DNA from 3 places in the Thauera sp. ZXT1-4 genome. Region 2 is predicted to be linked to each of the others. Evidence: predicted binding sites of a transcription regulator. Region 2 holds the regulator's gene; each other region holds the start of a gene.
The links. The regulator sigma-54, encoded in region 2, starts transcription at its own class of promoters, with help from an activator protein. The targets are predictions, from matches to a motif close to TGGCACGCTTNCTGCTNA.
Positions count from the first base shown of each region.

Region 1: a site for sigma-54 is predicted at 3,278-3,295, ahead of metK (methionine adenosyltransferase). Genes of this name have one in related genera too.
Region 3: a site for sigma-54 is predicted at 3,397-3,414, ahead of ACUH78_RS17490 (PEP-CTERM sorting domain-containing protein). Genes of this name have one in related genera too.

Region 1 covers NZ_JBQWSN020000004.1:162,312-167,393, forward strand. The annotation lists gene ACUH78_RS05355 (DUF484 family protein) at 1-256, opposite strand, end outside; gene dapF (diaminopimelate epimerase) at 376-1,209, opposite strand; gene ACUH78_RS05365 (lysophospholipid acyltransferase family protein) at 1,231-2,103, opposite strand; gene ACUH78_RS05370 (lysophospholipid acyltransferase family protein) at 2,100-2,981, opposite strand; gene metK (methionine adenosyltransferase) at 3,384-4,547, shown strand; gene ACUH78_RS05380 (calcium/sodium antiporter) at 4,709-5,082, shown strand, end outside.
Region 2 covers NZ_JBQWSN020000006.1:147,267-152,348, forward strand. The annotation lists gene ilvA (threonine ammonia-lyase, biosynthetic) at 1-28, opposite strand, end outside; gene hprK (HPr(Ser) kinase/phosphatase) at 225-1,190, opposite strand; gene ptsN (PTS IIA-like nitrogen regulatory protein PtsN) at 1,159-1,644, opposite strand; gene hpf (ribosome hibernation-promoting factor, HPF/YfiA family) at 1,785-2,108, opposite strand; gene ACUH78_RS07305 (RNA polymerase factor sigma-54) at 2,126-3,583, opposite strand; gene lptB (LPS export ABC transporter ATP-binding protein) at 3,605-4,327, opposite strand; gene ACUH78_RS07315 (regulatory protein RecX) at 4,314-4,763, opposite strand; gene recA (recombinase RecA) at 4,778-5,082, opposite strand, start outside.
Region 3 covers NZ_JBQWSN020000039.1:5,758-10,839, reverse strand. The annotation lists gene pdxH (pyridoxamine 5'-phosphate oxidase) at 1-38, shown strand, start outside; gene fdhE (formate dehydrogenase accessory protein FdhE) at 191-1,099, shown strand; gene ACUH78_RS17500 (class I SAM-dependent rRNA methyltransferase) at 1,165-2,181, opposite strand; gene ACUH78_RS17495 (GNAT family N-acetyltransferase) at 2,419-2,841, opposite strand; gene ACUH78_RS17490 (PEP-CTERM sorting domain-containing protein) at 3,481-4,047, shown strand; partial or broken gene ACUH78_RS17485 (transposase zinc-binding domain-containing protein) at 4,136-4,672, opposite strand; gene ACUH78_RS17480 (ribbon-helix-helix domain-containing protein) at 5,010-5,082, shown strand, end outside.

The DNA.
Region 1 (5,082 bases), on a different contig from region 2:
GCAGCAGCGCGACCGCAAGCCGGTGCACCTTGGCGCTGATGTCGTCGTTCTCCTCGCCGAAGCGGATCAGTTCAGCCAGCTTGACCTCCAGCGCGCGGATCTTGTCGCGCAGGGCATGGAGCTGACGCTCGGCGAGCGAGATCGCCTGCCCGCCATGCTGTGGATGCGGCACGGTCAACTCGGTGAACAGCTCGTGATGCTCGTTGAGGAAATCGGGGTGCTCACGCAGGTAGCGCGCGACATCTTCGGCATTCATTCTTTTCACTCCAGTGCTGCAAAAGGTACGGCGACAGTCGGCAATCCTCAGTGCTGCCATCCGGCGCGGGGCGGGCCGCAAAAACCGGGGCCCGCGCCTGGTGGGCAGTCCTGCCCCCTTCAGTCGAGCGTCATTTCGCCTTCGAATACGGTCACTGCCGGTCCGGTCATCGACACCGGCGCACCTGGTCCGGCCCAGGCGATTTCCAACTCGCCACCGCGGGTGTGCACCCGCACCGGCGATTCGATCAGGCCACGCAGGATGCCCGCGACCACCGCCGCGCAGGCGCCGGTGCCACAGGCAAGCGTCTCGCCTGCGCCGCGCTCGAACACGCGCAGGCGCACGGCATGGGCGTCCAGCACCTGCAGGAAGCCGGCGTTGACCCGCGCCGGGAAGCGCTCGTGGCGCTCGATCAGCGCCCCTTGTTCGACCACCGGCGCAGCATCGACATCGGCCACGACCTGCACCGCGTGCGGATTGCCCATCGAAACTGCCGTGATCGCAACCACGCGCTCACCCACCGCGAGCGGCTGCACCACCGCATCCGAATCGGACACGAAGGGGATCTTCGCCGGTGCAAGCTCGGGCACTCCCATGTCCACCGTAACCAGTCCGTCGGCACGCAGGCGGGGGGCGATGATCCCGGATTTCGTCTCAACCCGGATCTCATCCTGGTCGGTGAGCCCCTTGTCGTGCACGAAGCGCACGAAGCAGCGCGCGCCATTGCCGCACTGCTCGACCTCGCCGCCATCGGCGTTGAAGATGCGGTAGCGGAAGTCAACGCCGGGACGACTCGCCGGCTCGACCACCAGCAACTGGTCGCAGCCCACACCGAAGTGTCGATCGGAAATCGCCCTGACCCGAGCAGGCGTGAGTTCGACGGGCGTGCGGGTGGCATCGATGACGACGAAGTCGTTGCCCAGGCCATGCATCTTGGTGAAGCGCAATTTCATCTCGCAGGTCTTTCCAGTGTCTCAGTAAATCCGCGGCTGACCCTCGGGCCGGGTCTTGAAGCGGCGATGCACCCAATAGTATTGCTCGGGCATGGTGCGTACCACACCTTCGAGCCAGGCATTCATGCGCAGGGTGTCAGCCTCGACGTCGTCCGTGGGATAGTCGGCCCACGGCGCGCCGAGTTCAAGCAAATATCCGCCACCGCCCGGCAGCATTCGCACCACACAGGGCACCACCGCCGCACCCGCCAGCCGCGCCAGCCGCGGCAGGCCGGTGATCGTGGCCGCCTGCACGCCGAAGAAGGGCACGAAGATCGACTCCTTGCGGCCGTAGTCGAGGTCGGGCAGGTAGTAGAAGGGACGGCCGGATTTCATCGCCTTGACCGTAGCACGCACGCCGTCATGGCGCGAAAGCAGCAACTGATTGTTGAAGCGGCTGCGGCCGTGATGCAGCCAGCGATCGAAGACCTTGTCCTTCTGCGGCGCATACACGCTGACGAAGTCGCCTTCCAGCGTGAGCCGGGTGCCCGCCATGTCGAGACCGAGGAAGTGTGGCGCGAGCAGCAGCACCGGTCGCCCCTCGGCGCGCAGCCTGTGCAGATGCTCGAGCCCGTCGATGCGCACCGTCGCCCGCAGGCGCGCGGGACCGGCCCACCAGGCGAGGCCGCGCTCGAGCATGCTGCGTCCGGCGAACGCGAAGTGACGCCGCGCCAGCCGTCGCCGCTCGGTTTCGGACAGTTCGGGGAAGCACAGGCGCAGGTTGGTCAGCGCCACCTTGCGGCGCGGCACCACCACCCAATACAGCAGCCAGCCAAAGCCCGAGCCCACGCGCGCGAGCACCGCCAGCGGGAGCCAGTGCAGGAGCCAGATCAGGGCGATGACGAGGCGGCTCACGATGCGCGCTCCGCGTCCGCTCCGGGCACATCCTCCTCGCGCTCACGGCGCGGCCCCTTGTAGCGGTTGTAGCCCCACAGGTATTGCTGCGGACACTGCAGGATCATGCGCTCGACCTCGCGATTGATGATCGCGACATCGGCTTCCAGTTCGCCGGTCAGCGCCTCGGTAGGCGCCTGCAGGCGGAACACATAGCCCTCGCCACGCGGCAGGCGCTCGGCCCAGGTGTAGATCACGCGCACGCCCTTCACCGCCGCCAGGCGCGCAGCCAGCGTCATCGTCCATGCCGGCTTGCCGAAGAAGGTGGACCACACCCCCTCGCCCGCGCCCGGTACCTGGTCGGGCAGCATGCCCACCGCCTCATGGCTGCGCAGGGTCTTCACCAGCTTGCGCACGCCCGACAGGTCCGCCGGCGCGGTGCGCATCTGCCCGCGTGCGCGACCGGCTTCCATCAGCGGCTGCAGCACTGCCTTGCGCGGCGGGCGGTAAAGCACGGTAATCGGAATCTGCGCCGCAATGCACTGCGCGGTGATCTCGAAGCAGCCCAGGTGAGGAGTGATGAAGAGGATGCCCGCGCCCTCGGCGCGCGCGGCCTCGACCAGCGCCCAGCCTTCGGTGCGCACGGCGCTCGCCACCACCTCGGATGCAGGCCGCCCCCAGATGAAGGGCAACTCGAGCGCCTGGCGCCCGGCCTCGACAATCGCCGCGCGCAGCACCGCCTCGTCCTCGCGACCGAGCGCGTTGAACAGGTTCTCGCGCAGGCGGCGGGCGTAGGACGGTGAGGCCTTGTAGGTCAGCCAGCCCGCCCAACCGCCGAGGCGGTGCAGCCAGGACAGGGGCAGGCGCGAGAGCAGTCGAAAGAAGCTTTGAAGCAACACGAACGGGATCCCATGAAAGTGCCCGAAGCGTCGCGGCACGACAACGACGAGAGAACGAGAAACGACAGCGACAAGTGACCGCGACAAGAGAGATTGTGGGCGCGGGCGTATCTGCGAACATCGCCTGTTCGGTCGCAGCCATTCGCACGCCAGCCCGCCTCCACAGCCGCTTTCACGGAGAGACGCAAATCACCGTGCGCCCCGAATGCTTACACACCCGGCCGCTTCGGTCTATAATCCGCGACTTGCCGCCGAGTTAACTCGACAACTTGCAGGGCGGCATGGCAGCGGGACTGCCTCACAAATACTGCTAAAGCGTCGGCTGCTCGACGAAATCCCCGGAGCTGGCCGCAGACGCAAGGCCAGAATGGCGGGGATTTTTGCTTTTCAAGGAGCAGCAGCATGGCTGAGTTTCTCTTCACCTCCGAGTCGGTCTCCGAAGGCCATCCCGACAAGGTCGCCGACCAGGTGTCCGACGGCGTGCTCGACGCCATCCTCGCCGAAGACCCCAAGGCGCGCGTCGCCTGCGAGACGCTGGTGTCCACAGGCCTCGTCGTGATCTCGGGCGAGATCACCACCACCGCTCACCCCAATTACCGCGAGATCGCGCAGGACGTGATCCGCCGCATCGGCTACGACAACTCCGACATCGGCTTCGACTACAAGAGCTGCGCGGTGCTGGCCGCGATCAACCGCCAGTCGCCCGACATCGCTCAGGGGGTCAATGCTGCCAACGACGACCCGCTCGACCAGGGCGCCGGCGACCAGGGCCTGATGTTCGGCTACGCCACCAACGAGACCGACAGCCTGATGCCGCTGCCGATCTACTACGCCCACCGCGTCATGCAGCGCCAGGCCGAGGTGCGCAAGGACGGCCGCCTGCCCTGGCTGCGCCCCGACGCCAAGAGCCAGATCACGGTCAAGTACGTCGACGGCAAGCCGGTGGCGATCGACACCGTCGTGGTGTCCACCCAGCACGACCCCGACGTCACCCAGGAGCAGATCCGCGAGGCGGTGATCGAGCTGATCATCAAGCCGGTACTGCCGCCCGAGCTGATGAAGGGCGACGTCCGCTACCTCGTCAACCCCACTGGCCGCTTCGTGGTCGGCGGCCCGCACGGCGACTGCGGCCTGACCGGGCGCAAGATCATCGTCGACACCTACGGCGGCGCGGCCCACCACGGCGGCGGCGCCTTCTCGGGCAAGGATCCGTCCAAGGTCGACCGCTCGGCCGCCTACGCCGGCCGTTACGTGGCCAAGAACATCGTCGCCGCGGGCCTCGCCGACAAATGCGAGGTGCAGGTGGCCTACGCAATCGGTGTCGCGCGTCCGGTGTCGCTGATGGTCAACACCTTCGGCACTGGGAAAGTGGCCGATGAGAAGATCGTCGAACTGATCGGCCACCACTTCGATCTGCGTCCGAAGGCGATCATCCAGGCCCTGGACCTGCTGCGCCCCGTCTATTCCCGCACCGCGGCCTACGGCCACTTCGGCCGCGATGAGCCGGGCTTCACCTGGGAACAGACCGACAAGGCGGCCGCCCTGCGCGCCGACGCCGGGCTGTAAAATACTGCCCCGTACCGCACGCCCCTCTCCGGCAACGGTGAGGGGCGTCTTCTTTTGATCGTCCGCGCAGGACCGCGCAGGATCGTACTCGCGTGCGAACCTCTGGCCTGCGCAACAGTCTGCACTGTCCCGCCCCAAACCAGAACGCAAGACTCTTCCTCATGCTCCAGCAAACCCTGATGTTCGTCCTCGGCCTCGTCGTCCTCGTCATCGGCGCCGACGTCCTCGTGCGCGGCGCTTCACGCCTGGCGGTGTCCTTCGGCGTGTCGCCCCTGGTGGTAGGCCTGACTGTGGTCGCTTTCGGCACCAGTGCGCCAGAGATGGCGGTTTCAGTGGGCTCCGCGCTCTCGGGCAGCCCGGATCTGGCGATCGGCAACGTGGTCGGCAGCAACATCGCGAACATCCTGCTGATCCTCGGCATCTCGGCCCTGATCACGCCGCTACTGGTCGATGAGCAGATCATCCGCCAGGAGATCCCGATCATGATCGGCGCCTCGGCGCTACTGGTGGTGGTTGCGCTCGACGGTCGGATCGG
Region 2 (5,082 bases):
GTTCGAGGTAATCGTTGGGGGTGTTCATGGCGGTGCCGGTGCGCTGCTGCAAAGCGGCCGAGCGTAACAGTCGCGTGCCGCCGGCGGCAAGTGCATGCTGGGCAAGCGTTCGGGGCAGGGGTATGCCCAAGCGTTTGCGCGTATGGACGCGCGAGGAGTTGGCGACTAACGGTGAAGACGACCGTGAAGGCGAGCCGGACCGTTGGCCTGTGCCACGCAGCCGCTCATGGATATCCGCCCCCGGCGCTCCGGATGTCGTCCTCACTCGCTCGGAGCGCGCGCGACTGGCGCTCGATGAACTCCTGCGTGGAGTCGATGCCGCGCAGGCGCAGGATGGTGGAGCGAACCGCAGCTTCGAGCAGCACGGCGAGGTTGCGCCCGGCGGCCACCGGGAGCACGACGCGGGCGATCTTCACGCCGAGAATGTCCTGGGTCTCCTGCTGTAGCGGAAGACGGCTCGGATCTCCAGGACCGGGCTGGCGGCGGTCGAGGTGGCAAATCAGGCGCAGGCGCATCTTGCGGCGGCAGGCGGTCTCGCCGAAGATCGTGCGGATGTCGAGCAGCCCCAGGCCACGTACCTCGATGAAATCCTGCAGCATCTCGGGGCTTCGCCCCTCGAGTACAGTGGGCGCGATGCGCGAGAATTCGACCACGTCGTCCGCGACGAGGCCGTGGCCGCGCGAGATGAGCTCCAGGCCGAGCTCGGATTTGCCGGCCCCGGAGTCGCCGGTGATCAGTACGCCGAGCCCCAGCACATCCATGAACACGCCATGGAGCGAGACCTTCTCGGCGAGCTCGCGCGAGAGATAGAGGCGGAGCTGGTCGATCACGCCTGCCGAAGGGTGGCGCGCGGTGAACAGCGCTACGTCGTGGGCCTCGCAGATGCCGTGCAGGATGTTGGGCACCTCGCAGCCGTCGGCGACGATGATGGCTGGCGGGTGCGCCGACAGGATCTCGTTGAGATGGTGAGCGACCTTCTCGTTGGAGTGGCGTTGCGCCCAGGCCAGTTCGGCGCTGCCGAGCACCTGCAGTCGGGTGGGGTGGATCAGATTGAGGTGGCCGACCAGATCGGCCGGCCAGATGCGCTCTTCGCCCACGCTGAGGCGGGCCTCGAGCGGCCCGCTGACGTGGATCAGGCTGAGGCTGTCGCGATGGGTCTCATACAGCCGGGTCAGGCTGGTCTGCCGCATGGGCGCCCCAGTTCATGAACATCTGGTGGATGTGTGCCGCATCCGGCGCATTCAGCAGTGCTTCGCGGAATGCGCGATCGCTGAACATCTGCGCAAGCTCGGAGAGCAACTGCAGATGTGTCTCGTTGGCCTGTTCGGGCACGAGCAGTACGAACAGCATGCTGACCGGGCGACCGTCCGGCGCATCGAACTGGACTGGCGTGGCCAGGCGCAGGAAGGCGCCCGCTGCATCCTTGAGACCCTTGATGCGGCCGTGCGGGATCGCGATGCCCTGCCCGAGGCCGGTGGAGCCCAGGCGTTCGCGGGTGAACAGGCTGTCGAAAACGGTGCTGCGACCGATGCCCTGGTTGTTCTCGAAAAGCAGGCCGGCCTGCTCGAAGACGCGCTTCTTGCTGCTGGCGTCGAGGTCGACCACCACATTGGGAAGTGGCAGGAGTTGGGATATCAGGCTCATTCGCAGGTGTGCAAACACGACGCCCCGGTCTTCCAGGTCGCCGGGGCGACTGTCGTTCCGGGGCGGGCGCCGCAGGCGTGGTCAAAACGCGCGCATTATAACCACAACCGCGCCCCGGTCATGGGGCTGTAACGAAAGGCTCAGTCCTCGGGGGTCTGGTGCTTCAGCGACTCGTGGTTGTGCTCGGCCATCTTCTGCTTGTATTTCTGCACCTGGCGGTCGAGCTTGTCGGTCATCGAGTCGATGGCGGCGTACAGGTCGGCATCGTCGCTTTCAACGAAGATGTCCTTGCCGCGCACGTGCAGGGTCACTTCGGCCTTCTGCTTGAGCTTCTCGACGGAGAGGATTACCGCAACGCTGGTGACGTTGTCGAAGTGGCGGATGACGCGATCGAGCTTGGAGGTGACGTAGTCGCGGATGGCCGGGGTAACTTCGACATGATGCCCGGTGATGTTGAGATTCATGGTGACTCCTGTGGTTGTCAGATGGATTTGCGCATGCTGACCGGCGGGATATTGAGGGATTCGCGATACTTGGCGATGGTGCGCCGTGCGACCACGATACCCTGCTGGCCTAGAATCTCGGCAATCTTGGCGTCGGACAGCGGTTTCTTGCTGTCTTCGGCTTCCACCAACTGGCGAATCAGCGCGCGAATCGCCGTGGAAGAGGCCGCCCCACCGGTGTCGGTGGCGACATGACTGCCGAAGAAATACTTGAGCTCGAATACGCCGCGCGGTGTCGCCATGTACTTTTGCGTGGTCACGCGCGAAATGGTCGACTCGTGCAGTTCAAGCTGGTCGGCGATCTCCCGCAGCGTGAGCGGGCGCATGGCCACAGGGCCATGATCGAAGAACTGCCGCTGCTGGTCAACGATGGCCTGGGAAACGCGGAGGATGGTGTCGAAGCGTTGCTGCACGTTGCGGATCAGCCAGCGTGCCTCCTGCAGCTGGCCGCCCAGTCCGCCGCCCTGGGCGCGGTTCTGCTGCAGCAGGCTGGCGTACAGGCGGTTGATGCGCAGGCGCGGCATGGCGTCCTGGTTGAGACTGACCGACCAGCGCCCGCGCACCTTGCGTACGACCACGTCGGGCAGCACATAGCGCGTCTCGCTGGTGGAATAGCGCGAGCCGGGGTGCGGGTCGAGGCTGCAGATCAGTGCGTGCGCTGCGCGCAGCGCTTCGTCGTCCGAGCCGGTGAGCTTCTTCAGTTTGGCGAAGTTGCGTTCGGCGAGCAGTTCCAGGTGCTTGGTGGCGACCTCGAGGGCGAGTGCTCGCGTCGCGCACTCGGGCAGTGTGCGCAACTGCAGCGCAAGACACTCCTGCGGCGAGCGCGCGCCGATGCCCGCTGGTTCGAGGTTTTGCACGTGGTGCAGGGCAATGCTCAGGTCTTCGAGTTCGATGCCCGATTCGGGCGGCAGCAGTTCGAGCAGTTCCTCGAGCGGCTGATGCAGATAGCCGTCATCGTCCAGCGCCTCGACGATGAATCGCACCAGTGCGCGGTCGTGATCCGACAGCGGCGACAGGGCGATCTGCTGATCGAGGTGGTCGCGCAGCGCGATGCCGGCGGCCTGAAACTCTTGATAATCGACGTCCTCATCGTCCTCGCTGCGGCTGGAGGCCCCGGTGCCCACGCTGGACCAGTCGATGCCTTCATCCTCGCTGCTGCCCTCTCCGCCTTCATGCTGCAGGGCCTCGCTGCCGGACTCGGCGGGGCCTTCGCCCTGCGGCGCTTCCTGGTGGGATTGTTCGCTGGGCGTGCTTGCGGCGGCGGGCAGGAACTCGCCTTCGCCCTCCTCGCGCTCGAGCATCGGGTTGTCCAGCAGGAAGCGCTCGATCTCCTGATTCAGCTCGATCGTCGATAGCTGCAGCAGCTTGATCGACTGCTGCAGTTGCGGCGTCAGTGTGAGGTGCTGCGAGAGCTTGAGCTGGAGACTGGGCTTCATGGCGTGAGGAGGGGCGCGCAGTCAGAGCCGGAAGTGCTCGCCAAGGTAGACCTGGCGCACCTGCTCGTTCTCGATGATCTCGGTCGGTGCGCCACTGGCGAGCACACGGCCTTCGCTGATGATGTAGGCGCGATCGCAGATACCGAGCGTCTCGCGTACGTTGTGGTCGGTGATCAGCACGCCGATGCCGCGCTCCTTCAGGAAGCGGATGATCTTCTGGATGTCGATGACCGCGATCGGGTCCACGCCGGCGAAGGGTTCGTCGAGCAGGATCAGGCGCGGATCGGTGGCCAGCGCACGGGCGATCTCGCAGCGGCGGCGCTCGCCGCCCGACAGCGAGATCGCGGTGCTGTCGCGCAGGTGGTGGATGCCGAGTTCGATCAGCAGCTCTTCGAGCCGCTCGCTGACATTGCGCTTGTCCAGCCCCTGCAACTCGAGCACCGCCTGGATGTTCTCGGCCACGGTGAGTTTGCGGAAGACGCTCATCTCCTGCGGCAGGTAGGAAAGGCCCAGGCGTGCGCGGGCGTGGATCGGCAGATGGGTCAGATCCTTCCCGTCCAGGGTGATCTGCCCGCCGTCTGCGCGCACGAGGCCGACGATCATGTAGAAGCAGGTGGTCTTGCCTGCGCCGTTGGGTCCGAGCAGGCCGACCACCTCGCCCGAGCCGACCTCGAAGCCAACGTCGTGCACCACGGTGCGCGCCTTGTAGCGCTTTTGCAGTCCTGCGACCTTAAGCAGACTCATCGTGGGGCTCTTTCAGCAGCTTGCGGATCAGTTCGGGTGCAAAGCCCCGGGTTTGCAGGAAGCGCGCCTGGCGGGCCCATTCACGGGTCTCGCTGGGCGGCGTGGAAAATCGGCCGCGCAGCACGCTGCGAGCACGGTCGAGCTCCGATTCTACGCACTCGGTCGCGAGCGCAGCGTCGATCAGATCACGGTCGATTCCGCGCAGTGTGAGCTCCCTGCGCAGCCGTGTCTCGCCGAAGCGGGCCGACTTGCCGCGCACGAAGGCTTCGGCATAGCGGCTGTCGGACTGCAGGCCGAGTTCGCCCATGCGCGCGATCACGGCCTGGATCTCGTCGTGCTCGCCATGCGAGGCGAGCTTGCGCGCCAACTCGGCACGCGAGTGGTCGCGGCGGGCGAGGTGGCGAAGCGCGCGCTCGCGCAGGCTCGGCTCGCCCATGTGCGCGGCTCCGCTCAGGCCTCGGCAGGGGCGGAAGCCGGGCTGGCAGGCGCCATCTCGGGCAGGCCGACCGCGGCGCGGACCTTGTTCTCGATCTCGCGTGCGAGCGCGGGATTGTTGCGCAGGAACTCGCGCGAGTTGTCTTTGCCCTGGCCGATCTTGTCGCCGTTGTATGCGTACCAGGCGCCGGACTTGTCGACGATCTTGCGCTCCACGCCGAGGTCGATGATCTCGCCCTCGCGTGAGATGCCCTCGCCGTAGAGGATGTCGAAGTGCGCTTCCTTGAATGGTGGCGAGACCTTGTTCTTGACCACCTTGA
Region 3 (5,082 bases), on a different contig from region 2:
CCGATGGCAGTTGGGCCCGAGAGCGGCTGGCGCCCTGACTGCAGGCGAAGCCCTGAACCTGCCACCGCCACGGGCAGGCCAAGCCTCCACCACCACTCTGGGACGCGCGGACGCGCGGCGTTGCCTTTTCCCTTGCCTTCGGTAGAACACTGCACCGATCATTGAGGCCGTTTTTCATCCGCGAGCAACCATGAACACCCCGACCACCGCGCAACACACCGCGGGCGAAGCCCCTGCGATCATCCTCCCCGATCCCGAGAGCATCTTCCTCACGCGCGCAGAACGTTTCGACGCACTGGCGCTGCACCACGGCCTGGGCGAATGGCTCGCCTTCCTCGGCCGGCTTTCGCGCGCCCAGGACAAGGCACTGAAGGCCGCGGAGCCCGACCTTGCACCCCCCGCAACGGAAACCCTCGAGCTGGCGCGCAAGCACCGCATGCCACCGGTCAGCGTCGCCTCGTTCCAGCGCCCGATCGTCTGGCACGACATCCTGCGCAGCATCGTCGGCGATCTGCTCGAGAACGCGCCCGTCGGCGCCCGGGAAACCCTCGACGCGCTCCTGCTCACCAGCGCGGAAGAGCTCGACAAGCTGGCCGAGAAACTGCTCAATGGCGAACCCGAGCGCGCCGACATGGACCGCCTGCCCTACATCGCTGCCGCGATGCAGGTGGTGTTCACCGCGGTCGCCAGCAAGCTCGACGCCACGGCCTTGCCGCGCATGGAGGCGCACAGCACCTGCCCGGTGTGCGGCAGCCACCCCGTCGTGAGTGTGATCCGCAGCGAAGGCCCCACCGCCGGCCTGCGCTATGTGCACTGCACCCTGTGCAACACCGAATGGGAGGTTCCGCACGCCACCTGCGTCACCTGCGGCGACCGCGAGAAGGTCACGCTGCACGAGATCGATGGCGACGACGGCATCGCGCGTGCCGAATCCTGCGGCGCCTGCGAGAGCTACATGAAGCTCATCGTCCAGGGCCCGAACGTGCGGGTCGACCCGATCGCCGACGACCTGGCCTCGGTGGCGCTGGACATGCTGGTGGACGACGCCGGTTTCGTGCGCAGCGGCCCGAACTACCTGCTCATCGGCGCCGGAGAGTAAGACGGCAAGCGGGGCTGCGCAGGCGCCCGGTTGCACGGGCGCCCGGTTGCACGGGCGCCTGACGCTTAAACGCGCAGCAGCAACACCTTCAGCGGCGGATTGTCGTCGCGACTGGGAAAATCCGCTTCCGGGGCGATCCATTCCGCCTCGCGCAGGGGGCGCCCCGCCTTGCGGGCGCTGCGGTCGAGCTGGTCCAGCCAATCCTCGCGCCGCACACGCGCGACGTTGTTGCAGCAGATCAGCGTACCGCCCTCCTCGGTGGCAAGCAGCGCCGGCTTGAACAGCGCGGCGTAGTCATGCACCAGGTCGACCACGCCGAAGGGGCTCTTGGCGTAGCGCGGCGGATCGAGGAAGACGAGATCGAAGCGGTGCGGCGCCAGCTCGGGAAAGGGCGGCAGATGCTTGCCGCGCACCACCTTCGGCTGACCGATGCCCGCGTACTGACGCAGGGCGGCGAAGGCATCCGACTTGATGAAGCGCACACGGATCGGTAGCTCGTTGAGGCGGGCATTGTCCTTGCCGACCGCGAGGCTCGACTCGGCAAAATCCACATTCACCACATGACGCGCGCCCGCCTTGGCCGCCGCGACACCGACGCCACAGGTGTAGGCGAACACATTGAGCAGGGACTTGCCCTCCGCCTCCTGCATCACCCGCCGGCGCGCCGCACGCAGATCGAGGAACAGCCACGGATCCTGCCCCGCATGCCGGGCCTGGAAACAGTAGCGCACGCCGAGCTCGGAGAACTCCGAAAGTTGCTCGGCCAGAGCCTGCTGCTCCGGCGAAAGGGCGTTGGCGATGCGGGAGTTCTTTCCGCTGCGGTCATTCCAGACCAAGGGCAGGCCCGGCAGGGCACCACCGTAGAAGGCCTCCAGCGCGGCCAATTGCTCGGCCGTCAGCGGCCGATGGAAGGTCTGCACCAGCAGCACCGAGCCATAGCGGTCGACCGTGATCCCGGGCGCACCTTCGACGGTGCCGTGAAAAAGACGATAGGCATCGGTCTGCTCGGCAGCCAGCTGTTCAATCAGGGGCGCTCGGGCGGCAAGCGCGGCCGAGAGCAGGTCGGTGATGGAGGAGGACATGGCGGTTCCAGCGCAGGGCGCGCCAGTATGCCCGACTGCGCGCCGGATGCGCATCCTTGGAAGGGTGCGCCGCAATCCGGCCGCCCTGCCCGTGCAGCGCCTTCTGCGCAGCGGTGCACATGAACAATCACCGGTCCCACACAACTGTCCTCTGCACTCTCGGCGTCAGCATTCCGAGCAGCGCCGTAAGGCGTTCGCTCGAAGGAAGGGCTAGGCGTCATCTTCGGTTCGCGAAGCTCAGTGTTCATTGCCCGCGTACACCCACATTGGCTCTGTTCTGCCCGCTCGCTCGAACCCCATCGACTTGTAGAACTCCACGGCCTCTCCATCCGCAGTAAGCATCTTCTGATGGAACCCCTCGTACTTCTCCATGAGAGTGCCCATCATCGCTCGTCCGACGCCTTGGCGTTGAAACTCGGGGTGCACAAGCATGTGGGGGAAGTACACAACCAGGTGGCCGTCCGAGATAGCATTTCCTAGACCGACTAAGCGGCCTCCCACTCGAGCGGTAACCAGCGCATGGGAGTTCCGAAGTGCCGCAAGAAGCTGGCGTGGCTTCTCAGCAGAGGACCAAGCGTTTGCTTTGTAGAGCTCGACAACCTCAATGTCATCGAGAGAGTCGTTCAAAGATATGGTCAATGACATTTCGCTGTGCCTCATGTGAGACGCCTTACTTTATTCTGGGGTAACAGTTCTGCCGCATAACATCGGAATGCCGGATGACTTTTCGACCTCAACTGCCGATAGCTCGAAGGGGCACTCAGCAGCGATGTGTTGGTCACCCTGCAGTTCGAGCGTCACGCGACGGCGAACAACAGCTTAACCATCCTGCCAACTGGAACTACCGACCCGTTGCGGAAGTGGCCAATGCCGAAGACATAAGGCGGCTTTGTTCGCTTGGCTGCCCCTGTAAGTACCGGCAAGCGGCGCCTGAATCGCCGTGCCGCCAGCGCCGATTTCTACGGAACTACAGAATCTATGCCAATTAAATTCGATCCTGGCCCCTTTCATTCGCCTTTGATTCATTTGATTGACCTTTAATTCAAAGCTCTCAACCTCAGTTGCCGGCTAGCCTGCGCCGATTGAGCGGCGGCATTGTTGCGGAAAGTCACCGCAGGGGATCGTGTCGGAAATCTTTACAGCCTAGCCGCCTAACGCCCCATTGCATTTTGAGCAGCAGAATCTTTTAGAAGAAAATCATATGTTTAGTAAATACGGCATGGTTATTGCTTATAGGTGGTAGTCTTCGCTCAAAAACAACTACATCAACACGTACTCTCATCAACAAGGGGCAACGCAATGAAAAAATGTCTAGTGGCGGCGCTTGCGGTTGTCGCAATGGGAACGATACCGTTTGCCAACGCGGCAACTGTTTATAACGTCAATCGCACTATCGGCGCAGGGTCGGTTACCGGCTTCATCGAGACAGACGATACGATCGGAGCATTGAGCTTTTCGAATATCACCGATTGGAGCCTTAGCATTTTTTCACCTGCCATCAATGGCGGCGTCGCGACCAGTTCAAATTTCGGGGCAAGCACTTTTGGAAATGCGTCACTCGTAACTGCAACCGCAACCGACTTGTTCTTTGATTTCGATGCCAGCGGTATCTTTGGTTTCTGGAGCGACTCTAATTCTGATTGGTGGTGTTTGGCCGGCGGTCTTGGTGGCGATAACGGCTGCTTCGTTTCGCCAGGGGAGTCGATCGGATATAGCGACACAACGGGTAATCAAGCTGAATTCGTGGGTTACACCGGTAGTGTATCGTTCGCAAGCACGGGCACTAGTGTCCCCGAACCCGGCACCGTGGCGCTACTGTCTTTGGGTCTCGCTGCCCTGGGCTTAAGGCGGCGTAAGTCAGCTTAAGCATCGAGAACCCGCTTCGGCGGGTTTTTCGTTTTCGGCACCACCAGTGCTCCCGAACCGGTCAGGACGGCTGGCGTCATGGATGCAGCGCCCCGAATCGGCGGATGAAAACCACCGCGTCGATTTGCGACGCGGCACTGGCGCCCGGACTGCACCGCCGCAGGGTTTTCTGGATAGGATTCAGGAAGATGCGCAGCGCCGCGTTCTGGATGGCAGGGTCACGCTCCAGGTGATAGCGTAGCCGCTTGGGCACGAAGAGTGCCCATTGGCGCACCGACAGGCGCGGGATGACATGGTCGGCCAGATCGGCGGCGGTCTCGACCATGCGTCGGGTGTTGCAGGACGGACAGACATTACGTCCCTTGCAGGAGTAGGCAACCAGGAAGTCGTGCCCGCAGTCGTCCCAGCGCGCCCGCGCAAAGCCGTGGGCCAGGATGCTGCATTTGAGGTGGCAGCGGAATTCCCGCCCGGTTACCGCCGGTGCGGTCTCCCCGGCGCCGTCATCCTGAAGCGCCAGCCAGGTGGCAAGATGCGTCTGCACGGTGCGATAGAGCAGCGTGCGTTCGAGTTTGCGACGGCGGTAGACGGCACTGCACGGTGAGGCACAGGCGCCGGTGGCAGGCATTGGCGTCCGGATCGGGTGATCGGCCACACACTGCCCATAGCTACCGACGCAATCACGACTACAGATTGTGAAGGGCGACTTCGTGATCCAAGACGTGCCGTTCAGCGAAGCACTTTCCGTTGACTGTCGACGTCCGCACCTGGCCGGACTGAGACTTCCATACCCCGATCTGTGTGGGGGCGCTGCGAGTCGACTGTGGCTGTCTCCACCCGAGCCGTTTCAGTCATCGGCACGGCAGGGAGGGGTCGTCTGGCGTGAGTGACTGGACGAAGACGGACGTGCAGTCTGGTCGACGTGCGTTCTTGCCAATTTTTGCCAAGCGGACTAACCTGCGTCCATGAGCACGATGAACATTTCCTTGCCCAACAGCCTGAAATCCTTCGTCGACGAGCAGGTGAGCGAACGGGGTT